2 regions of the Sphingobium sp. B10D7B genome follow, and region 2 is predicted to be linked to the other one. Evidence: predicted binding sites of a transcription regulator. Region 2 holds the regulator's gene; the other holds the start of a gene.
The links. The regulator LexA, encoded in region 2, represses DNA repair genes until DNA is damaged. The targets are predictions, from matches to a motif close to GTTCCNCNCTTGTTCT.
Positions count from the first base shown of each region.

Region 1: a site for LexA is predicted at 5,191-5,206, ahead of M2331_RS15250 (MmcB family DNA repair protein). Genes of this name have one in related genera too.

Region 1 covers NZ_JAOQOQ010000001.1:3,247,220-3,254,503, forward strand. Annotated here, with positions in the region: gene M2331_RS15230 (hypothetical protein) at 1-584, opposite strand, end outside; gene M2331_RS15235 (GtrA family protein) at 581-982, opposite strand; gene M2331_RS15240 (NAD(P)/FAD-dependent oxidoreductase) at 990-2,522, opposite strand; gene acs (acetate--CoA ligase) at 2,609-4,552, opposite strand; gene M2331_RS15250 (MmcB family DNA repair protein) at 4,658-5,179, opposite strand; gene M2331_RS15255 (cell wall hydrolase) at 5,286-5,906, opposite strand; gene M2331_RS15260 (DUF1491 family protein) at 6,081-6,422, opposite strand; gene M2331_RS15265 (PaaI family thioesterase) at 6,419-6,931, opposite strand; gene M2331_RS15270 (PTS sugar transporter subunit IIA) at 6,891-7,284, opposite strand, start outside.
Region 2 covers NZ_JAOQOQ010000001.1:1,855,593-1,862,876, forward strand. Annotated here, with positions in the region: gene M2331_RS08825 (hypothetical protein) at 373-768, shown strand; gene M2331_RS08830 (GFA family protein) at 816-1,304, opposite strand; gene M2331_RS08835 (bestrophin family protein) at 1,499-2,395, shown strand; gene lexA (transcriptional repressor LexA) at 2,521-3,225, shown strand; gene M2331_RS08845 (ComEC/Rec2 family competence protein) at 3,250-5,343, opposite strand; gene gltX (glutamate--tRNA ligase) at 5,436-6,893, shown strand; gene M2331_RS08855 (citrate synthase) at 6,912-7,284, shown strand, end outside.

The sequences.
Region 1 (7,284 bases), 1.4 Mb from region 2:
CAAGCCAGCGCACATCCAACCGCAGCCCAGCGGCCGGGCCGGGTCCACGCCAGCAGGGCGCACGCCGCCATCAGCAATTGCCAGCCATGATGATCGACCCGCATCGGCGCGAACTGCAGCCCGACCATGAGGCAGGCGGGCAACAGGGCGAGCATCAGCAACGCGACCTCCCGCCCGGCGATATCCCGGAGCAGCCGGCCCATGACGAGCATCAGGGCGAGACAGAGCAGGGCCGGCACCGCCACCAATGCGACGACTTCGGCCATGGGCTGGCCGACAAGGGGCCGAAGCAGCACGATCATCAAAGCGATCGGCAGGTCCACCAGCCGGGACCAGTGCAGGTCCCCACCGGTCGGCAGATTCATGCGATATTGCGTGACGTCACTCCACGCCTGGCCGTTCAGCCAGTCGCGCACTTGGACCATGCGCATGTAATTGTCCGGATCGCCGAGCGAACCCGCCCTTGTCTCGGTCCAATTGGGTATGGCGAGAAGGGCCATGGCGAAGAGCCAGATGAGCGGCACGTAACGGTAAAAGGGCTGGGTGCGTCCCATGCGCTGGCCCGAGACATCCCCGGCAGTCATGCGAAAACGATCGCCTTGCGCAGCATATAGGTCGCCTGGAAACTGACAGCGACCGCCAGCGCCTTGGCGAGCAGGGGCATCAGCCCGAGCATCGCGCCGAGCGCGACGATACCGGTCGTCAGCGCCAGACCGATCAGCGCAGACCCCACGAACAGCGCCTTCTGACGAACGCGATCCGCGCCGCTCGCAGCGACGCCTTGCGCGAAGACCACACGCGAGGAGATCAGCCAGTGCATGAGGATTCCGGCCACATAGCCAAAAGCCGCCGCGGCGGCAGGGGCCATGCCTAAGTGCAGGCCAGCCATGAATAGCCCGACGTCGCCAGCCAGCGCGACGAGGCTGGCAAGACCATAACGCAGATAGGTGTGGCCGAGCAGCCCGGCCAGGAACGCGCTCATCACCCGATCATGCCACCATGCGGTGCCCGGCGGGCACGGCGCGCTGGCTCTCCAGCGCCGCACGCTCTCCCGCGCTCAGGGCACCCTCATGGCCCGCTTCATGATATTCGGCATCCTCATTGACGCCCCAAATATCGAACACCCGCTTGCCGGCGATGATGTTGCGCACGGTCAGCATGGCCGTCATCATCGCGTGATCCTGATTGTTATAGCGATGCATCCCATTGCGCCCGATCAGGTGCAGCGTGGGATATTTGTCTTCCAGCTCGGCGCGAATGGCCGCGACATTCGCCGCATAAGCCTCGTCATAGACGGGATAGGCTTTCTCCTGACGCACCACAGCGCCGCCGACAACCTGATCGGCGCTGATGAGGCCCATCAGAACCATCTCCTCGGTCGCCAGCGCGATCAGCTCGTCATCGCTGGATGACCAGAGCCCGTCGCCCTCGAAGCAGAAATATTCCAGGCCCACGCAAGCGATATCGGGATCGGGCACCATTTCGGGCGACCAGCTGCGGAAATTCTGCACCCGGCCCACCTTCACGCGCGGATCGTGGATGTAGATCCAGTTGTCCGGAAACAGGTCCTCCGAGCGGATCATCAGCGCGACCGTCAGAAAATCGCGATAGTTGAGCGCCAGTGCGTGCCCGAGCGTGTTGGGTACCGGATGGATGCGACTCGCCAGCTCGCGCATCGGCGCGGAGCTGATCACATGGTCGGCACTGATCGCGACCGTATCGCCGGCCGCCCGCGTCGCGGTAACGCGCCACCGGCCTGTAACCTGATCGCGGTGAATCTGCTTAAGGGCATGGCCCATCAGCACATGATTGCCGCCTTCGACCACGCGATCGCGCGCCGCATCCCACATCATCCCGGGCCCGAGGCGCGGGTAGCGGAAATTCTCGAGCAGGGTCTTGGCACCCATGCCGTTGTTTGGCTTTTTGTTGAGGCCAAGGCTGCGCTTGAGGCCGTCCAGCACCGCCTTGCCCAGGCTCAGGCCCTTGATGCGCTGCGCCGCCCAGTCGGCGGACATGGTATCGCACGGCATCCCCCACACCTTCTCGGTGTAGGTCTTGAAGAAGATGGAATAGAGCTTGCGACCGAACTGGTTGACCACCCAGTCCTCGAAGCTGCGCACCGGCTTGATCGGCGCGATCTTGGCCTTGGCGTAGCTCAGCATGCAAAGGGTCGAGCGGATGATGCCGAGATTGCGCAGCGCCTCGAAGGCACGCAGCGGATAGCTGTAGAAGCGGCCCTGATAATAGATGCGGCTCATGCGGGGCCGCTCGATGAAATCGTGGGGCAGAATCTCGTTCCACAGATCGACCACCTCCTGCGATTTCGAGAAGAAGCGGTGGCCGCCGATATCGAAGCGGAATCCCTCATGCTCGACCGTGCGGCTGATGCCACCGACCTGCGCGGTATCCTTCTCGATCACCGTCACCCGCAGCCCCGCCTTGGTCAGCAGATAGGCAGCGGTCAGCCCGGCCGGGCCAGCACCAATGATGGCCACATCAACGGAATGGGCGGAATTCGACATTCAGGCAGGTCCCCGGAACCGAACAGGTCGACTCCGGGAGTGAAGGATCTTGCCTAATATTCCATTAATCCACGCCGCTCGGTACCTCAGCGCGCCGGGCGCTGCCGGTTGGCGACGAGATGATCCACCACGGCCGGGTCTGCCAGCGTGGAGGTGTCGCCAAGCTGATCCACCGCGTCCTCGGCAATCTTGCGAAGAATCCTGCGCATGATCTTGCCCGAGCGGGTCTTAGGCAGGGCAGGGGCGAACTGGATCGCATCGGGCGTGGCGATCGGGCCGATCTCGTGGCGCACCCATTGCACCAGCGCCTTGCGCAGGTCGTTATCGCCCTCAATGCCGACATTCAGTGTGACATAGGCGTAGATGCCCTGTCCCTTGATGTCATGCGGCATGCCTACCACGGCCGCCTCGGCCACCTTGGCATGCGCAACCAGTGCCGATTCGATCTCGGCCGTACCCATGCGGTGGCCCGAGACGTTGATGACGTCATCGACCCGGCCCGTGATCCAGTAATAGCCGTCCTCATCGCGCCGGCAGCCATCGCCGGTGAAATATTTGCCGGGATAGGTGCTGAAATAGGTTTGGAAGAAGCGCTCATGATCGCCCCACACGGTGCGCATCTGGCCCGGCCAGCTCTCGGCAATCACCAGATTGCCCTCGCACGGGCCTTCGAGGATCTTGCCTTCGGTATCGACGATCTGCGGCACCACGCCGAAGAACGGCTTGGTGGCACTGCCGGGCTTGAGGTCGATCGCGCCGGGAAGGGGCGTGATCATGTGGCCGCCGGTTTCGGTCTGCCACCAGGTGTCCATGATCGGGCAGCGCCCGTCGCCGACGACGCGGTGATACCAGTCCCACGCCTCGGGGTTGATCGGCTCCCCGACTGAACCGAGGATGCGCAGGCTCTTGCGGCTGGTCTTTTCCACCCAGGCATCGCCCTCGCGCATCAAGGCGCGGATCGCGGTCGGCGCGGCATAGAAGGTGCTCACGTTGAACTGATCGACCACCTGCCAGAACCGGCTGAAATCGGGATAATGCGGCACGCCCTCGAACATCACCGTCGTCGCGCCGTTGGCGAGCGGGCCGTAGACGATATAGCTGTGGCCGGTGACCCAGCCGATATCGGCGGCGCACCAATAGATATCGCCGGGGCGGTAATCGAACACATAATGATGCGTCATCGCCGCCCAGAGCAGATAGCCTGCGCTGGTGTGCAGCACGCCCTTGGGCTTGCCGGTGGAGCCGGAGGTGTAGAGGATGAACAGCGGATCCTCGGCGCCGATTTCCTCGGCCGGGCAATCGTCCGAGACGCTGTCGCGCAGCACGTCATACCAATGATCGCGGCCGTCTGTCATCGTAACGGCATTGCCGGTCCGGCGCACCACAATCACGGATTCCACGCAGGTGCAGTCGTCCAGCGCTTCATCCACATTGGCCTTGAGCGGGATGGTCTTGCCCCCGCGCACGCCCTCGTCGGCCGTGATCACCACCGAGGAATCGCAATCGGTGATGCGCCCCGCGAGACTGTCGGGCGAGAAGCCACCGAACACCACCGAGTGGATGGCGCCGATGCGGGCACAGGCGAGCATCGCCATCGCCGCTTCCGGGATCATCGGCATGTAGATGGTGACCCGGTCGCCCTTGCGGACGCCCTGCGCCTTCAGCACATTTGCAAAGCGGCAAACTTCCCCGTGCAATTCGCGATAGGTGATCGTGCGGCTCTCATCGGGATTGTCACCAGCCCAGAGGATCGCCGGGACATCGCCACGCTCCGCCAGATGCCGGTCGAGGCAATTGGCCGCGATGTTGAGCGTGCCGTCCGCAAACCATCTGATACCAAAATTGGCTTCATGGAAGCTGGCGTCCTTGACCTGGGTGAAGTCCTTGATCCAGTCGAGCCGCGCCGCCTCCTTGCGCCAGAAGCTGTCCGGCTCTGCAATCGATTGCGTATAAAGGCGTGAATAATCGTCACCGGTCACATAGGCGCGCTCGCGCCAATTCGCAGGCACAGGGTAGAGGGGCTGGCTCACGCACTTCTCCAAAGACTGTTATGCGCCAACCTTAGCCGTTTTGCCGGCCATGCCAAGTCCATCGCGAACGGCACGGAACGGCGGTCCCAGAAGCCGGGACCAGTCTCAGGCGTCGTTGCTCCACAGCAATTGGCCGTCCGGATCGGTGATCTGGGTCAGCCGGCGCGCCGCCCGGCGTGCAAGCCGCTGCACTTCGACCTTGCGCCGCGCGGGCGCCAGAGGCTCGCTGGGCGCGGGGCGAAGGATCTCGGCATCATATTGGTCGGCGACGATAAGGCCCGTGCGCCCTGGCCACAGCGCCTCGGACTCGAACAGCGTCAAATCAAAGCCGGCAGGCACGGCCCAGAAATAGCGATCGCAATAATCGAAATAGTCCGGCCATTTGCCGTCCCCGAGCAGGTCGGCACGGCTGCATTTGATTTCCACGGCAATGATCTGGCCGCGGGCATCCACGGCCATGATGTCCAGCCGCCGACCATTGGGGAGCGGCACTTCGGAAATGCCGAAAATATCGTGGCGCGCAAAGAGACGCAGCACTCCTCGCGTGACGGCCAGCGCCGTTCCATCGGTCAATGCAGGATCGCAGGCGATCACAGGTTCAGGCGCAGGTTCAGGATGTGAGGCCATGTGGCGGGATTAGAACACAATGGGAACAACTGCAAGCCAAGCTCAAACGAGACGGGCCGGCCCAGCGCTCTGCTGGCCCGGCCCGGCTGGTGACTGATTGGTTGGCTCAGCGGTAGAAGATATGACCGCCAATGCGCGTGAGGCGATCATGCTTCCAGTTCGGCGACACGCGCGCGGAATGGAAGAACAGGGCGCCTTCGACCGGGTTGTCCCAGCTTCCATCCAGAGCGATCTGGGCGATTGCGCGCGCCGTGCGCCACTGACCGGCATGGGTCGGCGTAGGCAGCTGGCCCTGACGAACGAAACTGAACTGACCCGGCTGCGTGACGACGCCGCACAGGCTGGTGGGGAAACGCCCGGACCGCGCCCGCTCAAGCACGACATTGGCGACGGCGAGCTGGCCGGTCAGGCTCTCGCTGCGCGCTTCATAGTAAATGGTGGTGGCGAGACATTTCGCATCAGCGTCGGAAATCTCTTCGACATTGGCCTGCTGGACCAATTCGGCCAGCGAATCGACAGAGTCGGCAGAAGCGGCTTCGTTCGGAGCCGTCTCGGCATCGGGTTCAACCGTTGCGGGAGTCGTCAGGCTTGCAGCGACGACGGCGGGAACCTCGAGCATGGTCGAGAAACCTTGGCGGGCTGTCCCCTCAGGAGCAGCAGCCAGAGCGATTGTGGACGAGAGAAGTCCAACGGTCGCCACGATGGCGACCACGACACGATTGGGCATTCATTCTCAGTACTGTGCGGTGGGTCGGAGATCGGAATGCAGGTCGCATCTATCGTGCGACGCTCAGCGCTCCGGTCCGCCCCCCGTCTGCGTGTTTGCGATGACCTGTCCCCATGACGGCCACACGCAACCTGCGCGAGTTGGTGGGGCCTTTGGCCGCTCAGCCGGGAACTGTCAACTCGTGCACAGTATCTCAACGGCGAGCCGTTCCCCGTCTGCGACATCCAGTTCCACGAACCAGATATCGGGGTCCACCCGGGTTCTTCTGTCTATATATTGTGATATTTCAGAGTCTTGGGTTAAATCCCGTGGTCCGCAGGGCGTAAGAGAAAGAGTCCCGTCAAGGGACGTAACACGCTCAAAAAGCCCGATTGTCCGGCCGCGATCCACCGCCTGCACGACGATGGTTCCGCTCAACGGCTCCCCCTTGTGAAGCACGGTGCCATGCCCCCCTTGCGCTTGGACACGGCGCAACAGAACCCCGATGAGGATCTGACTCGTCAGACGCGCGGTCACTGGTCTCCTGCTTCCGGGCGCACATAACCCGGCAGGCCAACCAGCGGGATGGTGGAGCGCATGAACGTGCCAGTACCGCGACCGACTTCCTCACCCTCGGCATCAATAAGGCGCGCCTCGGCGACAAAAACGCGCCGCTTGCCGCTCAGCCATTTCCCTTCCGCTACGATCGGCCCAGCCTTGAACGGGCGGGTGAACAGCAGGTTGAATGCGGTGGTGAGGAGGAAGCGATCCGTGACGAGGCTGTTGGCGGCATAAAAAGCCGCATCGTCCAGCATCTTGAAATACAGCGTGCCATGGGTGGCGCCTGCGGCATGGAAATAGTCCGGCGTCACGTCGATGACGATGCGCGCCTCGCCGGGGGCCGAGATATCTAGCCTTGAGGGGAATAATCCGTTGATCGGCGCCGAGGCATAGAGCCGTTCGAGCGCCCGGAAATGCGCGGCCTCGCCGGATGGCGGCGTGCCGTCAGGCTGCGTCACGCGACTCGCCGCCGGCGAGCAGGGCATAGAGCGCGGCGTCCGAGCCGACGCCCCGAATGCGCGCAAGATGGCGCTCGTTGCGCAGCAGGCGCGAGACGCGGGCCAGGGTCTTGAGATGCTCGGCGCCGCTATCCTGCGGAGAGAGCAGCATGAATACGACATCCACGGGCACATCATCGATCGCATCGAACGGGATCGGCTCGGCCAGCAGCACCACGGCGCCGTGGACGCTCTCAAGGCCTTCCAGCTTGGCGTGTGGAATCGCGATTCCGCCACCAAAGCCCGTCGAGCCAAGGCGTTCCCGCTCGGTGATGCGCTCGACAACCTCGGCGGCATCGAGCCCATAGGCATCGGCCGCCAACTGACCCAGCTTCAGGAAA
Region 2 (7,284 bases):
ATCCTGAAGAGCCATTACGGCTCCTATCGATAGAAAAAAGCTATGGATACCGGCTTTCTTCAACCTTCCTCGTTCGTGCTGAGTAGGGTCTGAGGAGCGCCGCAGACGCGTATCGAAGACCCGTATCGAAGCATCGCAGCGCACGGGTAAGTCCTTCGATACGCCGCTTCGACAGGCTCAACAGCTACTCAGTGCGAACGCAGCGGCGCCACAACGGAGTCGAGTCCGTTCAGTCGGCTTTTAAAGCCATAACCGCTTTGGAGCGGTGAAGAAGGACCCGTGAACGGCAAGTTTGGCCTGGAAGCAGACCTTCTGATTCCGGACGATTGGCCGTACCTTGCGGACGTTTATCCCCAAAGGTAATATTGTGTGATGCGTGAGCCAGATTTTCAGATCGATGGGTGGTCTCTTGAGGACGGGGAAACCTATCATGCCGCAGCGCCAAAGACCTTTTGGATACCTGACCGCCAAAAACGAGAAAACCTTGAGCCCGGAGACCTAGCCAAGCTGATCTTTCGGATTAGCGTCGAAGATGCTGATGAGAATGTCGCGGTGGAGCGGATGTGGGTTCTCGTCAGAGAGCGCACAGCGGACGGGTATCTTGGCGTACTTGACAACGAACCAAGCTCCATTGCCGAAAATGATGAGTTTTGGCTGGGCACCGAGCTGCCCTTTTCGGCGAAGCACATAATCAACATTGAAGAGAAAGACGAGAACACCGTTGCGCTCTCCAGCCAGGAGCCGCGCAGGCGTTGGCCAGCACGTTAACTTGGGCCGTCCGCCTTTAGAGCGCGGCCGTATAAGGGGACGTCGTCCTATTCAATCCATAGCCCATGCGCCCGGTGCCAGTCTTCCAGCCCCTCGTCTGGATAGCCGTCGAAGCACTGGTCGTTCCGCCCGATCTGCGGTTCGACCCAATTCGCCTTTGATCCGAGCATCATGTGCACGAGCGACGGCGCCTTGGGCAAATCGCTGTCGATCGCGGAAGCGAAAGGGTGGAGCAGGTCAGGATACTCCGGGCTGAACACCCAGAGCGCGCTCGCGCAGGACGGGCAGAAGTGCCGCTCGCCGGTGCTGACCTGGCAGCTGCCTTCACCATCGTCCAGCGTAGCGTGATAGATGGCGGTCTCGCCTTGCACCTTGAGCGTGCGCTTGTCGGCGTGGAGATTGATGGCATAGCCGCCACCGCCGGCGGTCTTGCGGCAGATCGAGCAATAACAGCGCAGGAATGGCACCGGCGCGTGGCTGTCGACGGACAAGCGCACGGCGCCGCATCGACAGGAACCTTCGAGCTTGAGGGGCATGGCACGGTCCTCTTGTGGTGATCGTCTCTCGAGCTGAACCGCTCTTATCTCCGCCGGTTCCCTCAGCGCCCATTGCGCGCTTCCCCTTGCGGCCACTTAATCCTTGATCTGCGCGCGCATCCTCCGCATGGCGAGCGCGCCCGGTGCCCGGCCCATGTCCGGTGGCCGCGTGCCCTGGCAGGAGATGTCCGCCCGTGATCGTTCGCAACCGCCTTGGCTTGCTCGAAGTGCTGTTCGCCTATCGCGGCACGATCATGCCGCATATCCAGCATCGGCTGGCGGGCATCGCCGTGGCCAGCGTGGCGGCCATTCTCGCGGCGCGCGCCTGGCCCGGGCTGTTCGCGCAGATCAGCGGCATTCCATTCGCGCTGATCGGCCTGTCGCTCTCCATCTTCATGAGCTTCCGCAACAGCGCCTGTTATGATCGCTGGTGGGAGGGTCGCAAGCAATGGGGCGCGCTGATCATCGCGAGCCGCTCCTTCGCGCGACTCACCTCCTCGCTGCCTGAGGAGGAACGCACCCCGCTGCTCCGCGGCATCTGCGGCTTCACCAACGGTCTTGCTGCCCGCCTGCGCCAGCATGACGAGGCGGCCGCGATCGGCAGGTGGGTAAAGGATGGGCCTTGGCGCACCTCCCCGAACCCTACCGACACCGTGCTCTACGAGATGGGCGCGCACTGCTTGCGCCTCTCCGCAGATGAAAAGATCAATCCCATCCACCACTCGCTCATCGAGGGGCAGCTCAAGGCGCTCAGCGATGTGCAGGCGGCCTGCGAGCGGATCGCCAGCACGCCGGTACCGTTCACCTATTCGCTCATTCTCCACCGCACGACCTACGTCTTCTGCCTGTTGCTGCCTTTCGCCCTGGCTGGTTCGCTGGGCTGGTGGGCCCTCATTCCGGTGCTGGTGGCGAGCTACACCTTCTTCGGGCTGGACGCCTTGGGCGATCAGCTGGAAGACCCGTTCGGCTATGATCCCAACGATTTGCCGCTCGATGCTATGACGCGGACGGTGGAACGCGAAATGCTCGCCCGCCTCGGCGCGACTGATCTCCCCGCGCCCATCGCGCCCGATCAGCACATCCTGACCTGATCGCTCGCTAGCGCAAGGCTGGAGCGCCCGCCCACCGAAACGCGAGATATTCGGCCGATCCGTGTTGACGTGGCTCGATTCGTTTCCTAAACGTTCTCCGTCCGTTCCATATTGGGGAACCACTCATGTTGACCGCCAAGCAACAGCAACTGCTCAGCTACATCAAGCAGCATCTCGATCAGGGTGGCGTCTCGCCCAGTTTCGAGGAGATGAAGGAGGCGCTGGACCTCAAGTCGAAGTCCGGCATCCACCGGCTGATCAGCGCGCTGGAAGAGCGCGGCTTCATCCGCAGGCTGCCCAATCGCGCGCGGGCGCTCGAAATCCTCAAACTGCCGGATGGTATGCCCGTGGCAGAGCGGACGGAAGAGCCGGCGGCGGCCACCAACGTGACCCCGCTGCGCAAGGCGCCCACCGCGCCGGCGCGGACGATCCCTATCGCCGCCAATGACGTGATCGAAATTCCGCTGCATGGGCGCATCGCTGCCGGTCTTCCCATCGAGGCGATGGAGAGCGACACCATGCTGCCGGTCCCGGCCGCGTTGCTGGGCGCCGGCGATCATTACGCGCTGGAAGTCTCCGGTGACTCGATGATCGAAGCAGGGATTTTCGACGGTGACTTCGCGCTGATCCAACGGACCGAGACGGCGCGCGATGGCCAGATCGTCGTTGCCCTCATCGACGAGAATGAAGCGACGCTCAAATATTTCCATCATGACGGCCGCAAGGTGAGGCTCGACCCCGCCAATCGCGATCATGAGCCGCAAACCTATGAGGCGCGGCAGGTGCGCATTCAGGGTCGGCTCGCAGGGCTATTGCGGCGCTATAACTGAGACGGGCGGTTTGGGACGCTGGCTCTAGCGCGAGCCGGTGCCCGCTATCCAGGGATGGCGACTGCGCGGGTCGTGGCCCGGCACGATCTCCCGGCTGTCCAGCAGGACCAGTGCGCCCCCCATGGCACTCAGTGCGGGCCGATCCAGCTTTGCCCAGCGCGGCACACATCCGGGCGGCAGGCGTCGGTCAGCAATCACAAGATCAGCCTGTGCGCAGGCGGCCACCAACTCGGGATAGGGAACCAGCAGGCGCGAGCGACTGATCAGCAGGTGAACCGGCGGCTGGCCGGTACGGCCCGGCAATGTCATCGCGCACATGTCCCGCGTGCATCGCGTGTCCGGCGCCTGCGTCAGGGACGCAAACTCACCGTCATAGGCGCTGGCCTCGGCCAAAGTGGTACGAACATAATCCCCGCTCCGGTCCCGCAACAGCGCCATCCGCCCGTCGCCCAGACGCACCGCCACATGATGACCATCGGCGGTGACCAGCACATCGGCGGACGGTGCCAGAAATGTCAGGAAAAAGCCGAGCGCCGCCAGAGGCAGGCCCCACCATCGCAGCGCCGTGTGCCAAAGCATCAGCCACAAGAGGCCGATCATGGCGAGCGCAAAGGCCAGTCCGCTGGAGACGGGCAGCGACAGCGTGGCAAAGGGCTGACTGGCGACACTATGCGCGATCCACAGAAGGAACTTGAGCGCCACGCCGACCACCCACCACACGGGCGCCCCCAGCCCCACAGCGTCGAGCACCAGCGCGAGCACCTCAGCCGGCATCACCACGAAGCTTGTGAGTGGAATGGCGATCATATTGGCCGCCGCGCCAAGCAGGCCCGAGCGATGAAAATGAGCGAAGGCAATCGGCGTCAGCACCAGCTCCACCAGCAAACCTGTCGCCAGCAAGGCGCCGAGGCTGCGGGTCCAGCGCTTTATCCGCCCTTCATCGCGTCGCTCGAACAGCCGCCGTGCGGGGGGATATTCGTAAAGCGCCACAATCGCGGTCACGGCAACGAAGCTCATCTGGAAGCTGGGGCCGATGACAGCCTCGGGCCAAAAGATCATCACGATCAGCGCGCCGGTCGCGATCAAGCGCAGCCCGATGGCCTCACGGCCCAGAGCCATGCCCGCGATTACCAGCAGAGCGGCAATGCACGAGCGGATCGTCGGCACCTGCGCCCCGGTGAACACAGTGTAGCCGATGCCCGCCGCGCCGCCCACGCAGGCGGCGATCATCAGCACCGGCCAGCGCAGCGCAAGGGTCGGCGAAAGCGCAAGCAGACTGACCATGATGAGAATCACGCCGCCGATCAGCGCGGAGACGTGCAAGCCACTGATCGAGAGCAGATGGGCAAGCCCGCTGCGCCGCATCGCGTCCGCATCCGCCTCACTGATCCAGTTCTGATTGCCCGTGGCGAGCGTGATCGCGATCGTCCCTTCCGGTCCCGGCAACCGCGCGGCGATGTGGTGGGCGAGAGTCGCGCGCGCATCCCCGCCAGCGGTTGCCGCATCGAGGCGCTGCACTTTGCCGAGTGCCCGCCCGGTAGCGCCGAGGCCGGAAAAATAGGCCGTCCGCGCAAAATCATAAGCGCCCGGCAGGGCAGCCGGTGCAGGCGGCATTAGCCGCGCTCGGACGGCAATGCGGTCCCCTGCGGCAATCTCCTCTGCCATCTGATCGGGCGCCGCGTTGATGCGGACCCGCGCCGGCAGATCGGGCCGGGATAGCGGCGCGACCTCCAGCCGCACCAGTCCCCGTGCAGCCAGGGGCGTCGCCGAGAGGACGCGCGCCTCCATCTCCACCACCGCGGCGCGTGCGAGCGGTGGCTGCGCCACGAGCAGCGCTTTAGCCCAGATCAGCAGACAGCCCGCCGCCAGCAGCACCGCGCCGACGGCCAGCGCAGCAGGCAAGCGTCCTCCGCGCCCCACGGCGCCAAACGCGGCGGCGGCGCCCAGCCAGAAGGCGATCCACGCCATCCACTGCGGCGGCGCAGGCAGAGTGAACCAAGCGATAATCCCGGCGCCCAGCAGGATCGGCACCCACAGTGGCAGTTGCGCCCGCTCGGCCTCCAGCACCGATTCCGCTCGCGCATGAAGCCGTCCCAACCAGACACTGCTGCGGCGCAACAACGGTATTTGTCGAGCCGGAAAAGGCGTGCTAGGGGCATTCTCGTTCACTAGGAAACCCACCCGCGACATAAGGGAAAAGCAGGCATAGCGTGGCAGAAGGACGGAAACAAACAGGCACGGTCGTCACCCGCTTTGCCCCCTCGCCTACGGGATATCTCCACATTGGCGGCGCACGCACGGCGCTGTTCAACTATCTTTTCGCCCGTCACCACGGCGGCAAGTTCCTACTGCGCGTCGAGGATACCGACCGCGCCCGCTCGACCGAATCCGCGATCGAGGCGATCTTCGACGGCTTGAGCTGGCTGGGCCTTGCAGGCGATGACGAACCGGTCTTCCAGTTCGCGCGTGCGGCACGCCATGCCGAGGTCGCCAACGCCCTGCTCGACGCCGGCCATGCCTATAAATGCTTCGCGACTCCCGAAGAGCTGGCAGCCCTGCGCGAGCAGCAACGCGCCGCGCGTCAGCCGATGCGCTACGACGGGCGCTGGCGCGACCGCGATCCCTCCGAAGGCGGCGATGCCCCCTATGTCATTCGCCTGAAGGCGGCCCGCGAGGGCGAAACCGTCATCGAAGATGCCGTGCAGGGCCGCGTGGTCGTGCAGAATGCCGAGCTGGACGACATGATCCTGCTCCGCTCGGACGGCACGCCCACCTATATGCTGGCCGTCGTCGTGGACGATCATGACATGGGCGTCACTCATGTGATCCGTGGCGATGACCATCTCAACAACGCCTTCCGCCAGCTCGGCATCATCCGCGCGATGGACTGGCCCGAGCCGGTCTATGCGCACATCCCGCTGATTCACGGGCAGGATGGTGCCAAGTTATCCAAGCGGCATGGCGCCATGGGCGTCGATGCCTATCGTGACGAGCTGGGCATGCTGCCCGAGGCGGTGAACAACTATCTGCTGCGACTCGGCTGGGGCCATGGCGATGATGAGATCATCAGCCGCGAGCAGGCCGTCGAGTGGTTCGATCTGCCGGGCGTGGGTCGCTCGCCGTCGCGATTCGACCTCAAGAAGCTCGAGAATCTGAATGGCCATTACATTCGCGAGGCCGATGACGGTCGCCTCGCTCTGCTCGTCGCCGAGCGGATGGAGGCTCTGGATGACGATGCCGCGGCCCAGGCCCGGCTGCACCAGCTTGCGGCGATCATGCCCGCGCTCAAGCCCCGCGCCAAGACGTTGCTGGAGCTGACCGACGGCGCCGCGTTCCTGTTTGCCAAACGGCCGCTCGCGGTCGAAGAGGCTGCCGCCAAGCTGCTCGACGAGAATGCCCGAGCTCTGCTCGGCACGGTGGTCGAGCAGCTGCGGGCGCTGCCCGACTGGTCGCTTGAGGCGCTTGAGGCGGCCATCCGCGCGATCGCGGAAGAGGCTGGCCTTGGCCTTGGAAAGATTGCACAGCCACTGCGCGTTGCTTTAACGGGACGGACGACGTCGCCCGGTATCTTCGACGTGCTACTCCATCTTGGTCGGGACGAAACCTTGGGCCGCCTGCAGGATCAGGCCGGACTCCTCCAGGCTTCCGGGTCCGGGCCGCAAATTTGAGCAATAAGGGGTGAAGGAATGAGCGACAGCACAGTCAAAATGACCGTCGAGGGCAAGGATCTCGACTGTAAGGTCGTCGAAGGTTCCGTCGGCCCCAAGGTCATCGACATTCGCAAGCTCTATGCCCAGACGGGCATGTTCACATATGATCCCGGCTTCACCTCGACGGCGAGCTGCGACTCGGCACTGACCTATATCGATGGTGATGAGGGCGTGCTCCTTCACCGCGGCTATCCCATCGATCAGCTCGCCGAGCAGTCGAGCTTCATGGAAGTAGCCTATCTGCTGCTGCGCGGCTCGCTCCCCTCCAAGGACGAGTTTGAGCTGTTCGAGCGGACGATCACGCGCCACACGATGGTGCACGAGCAGCTCTCCACCTTCTTCCGCGGGT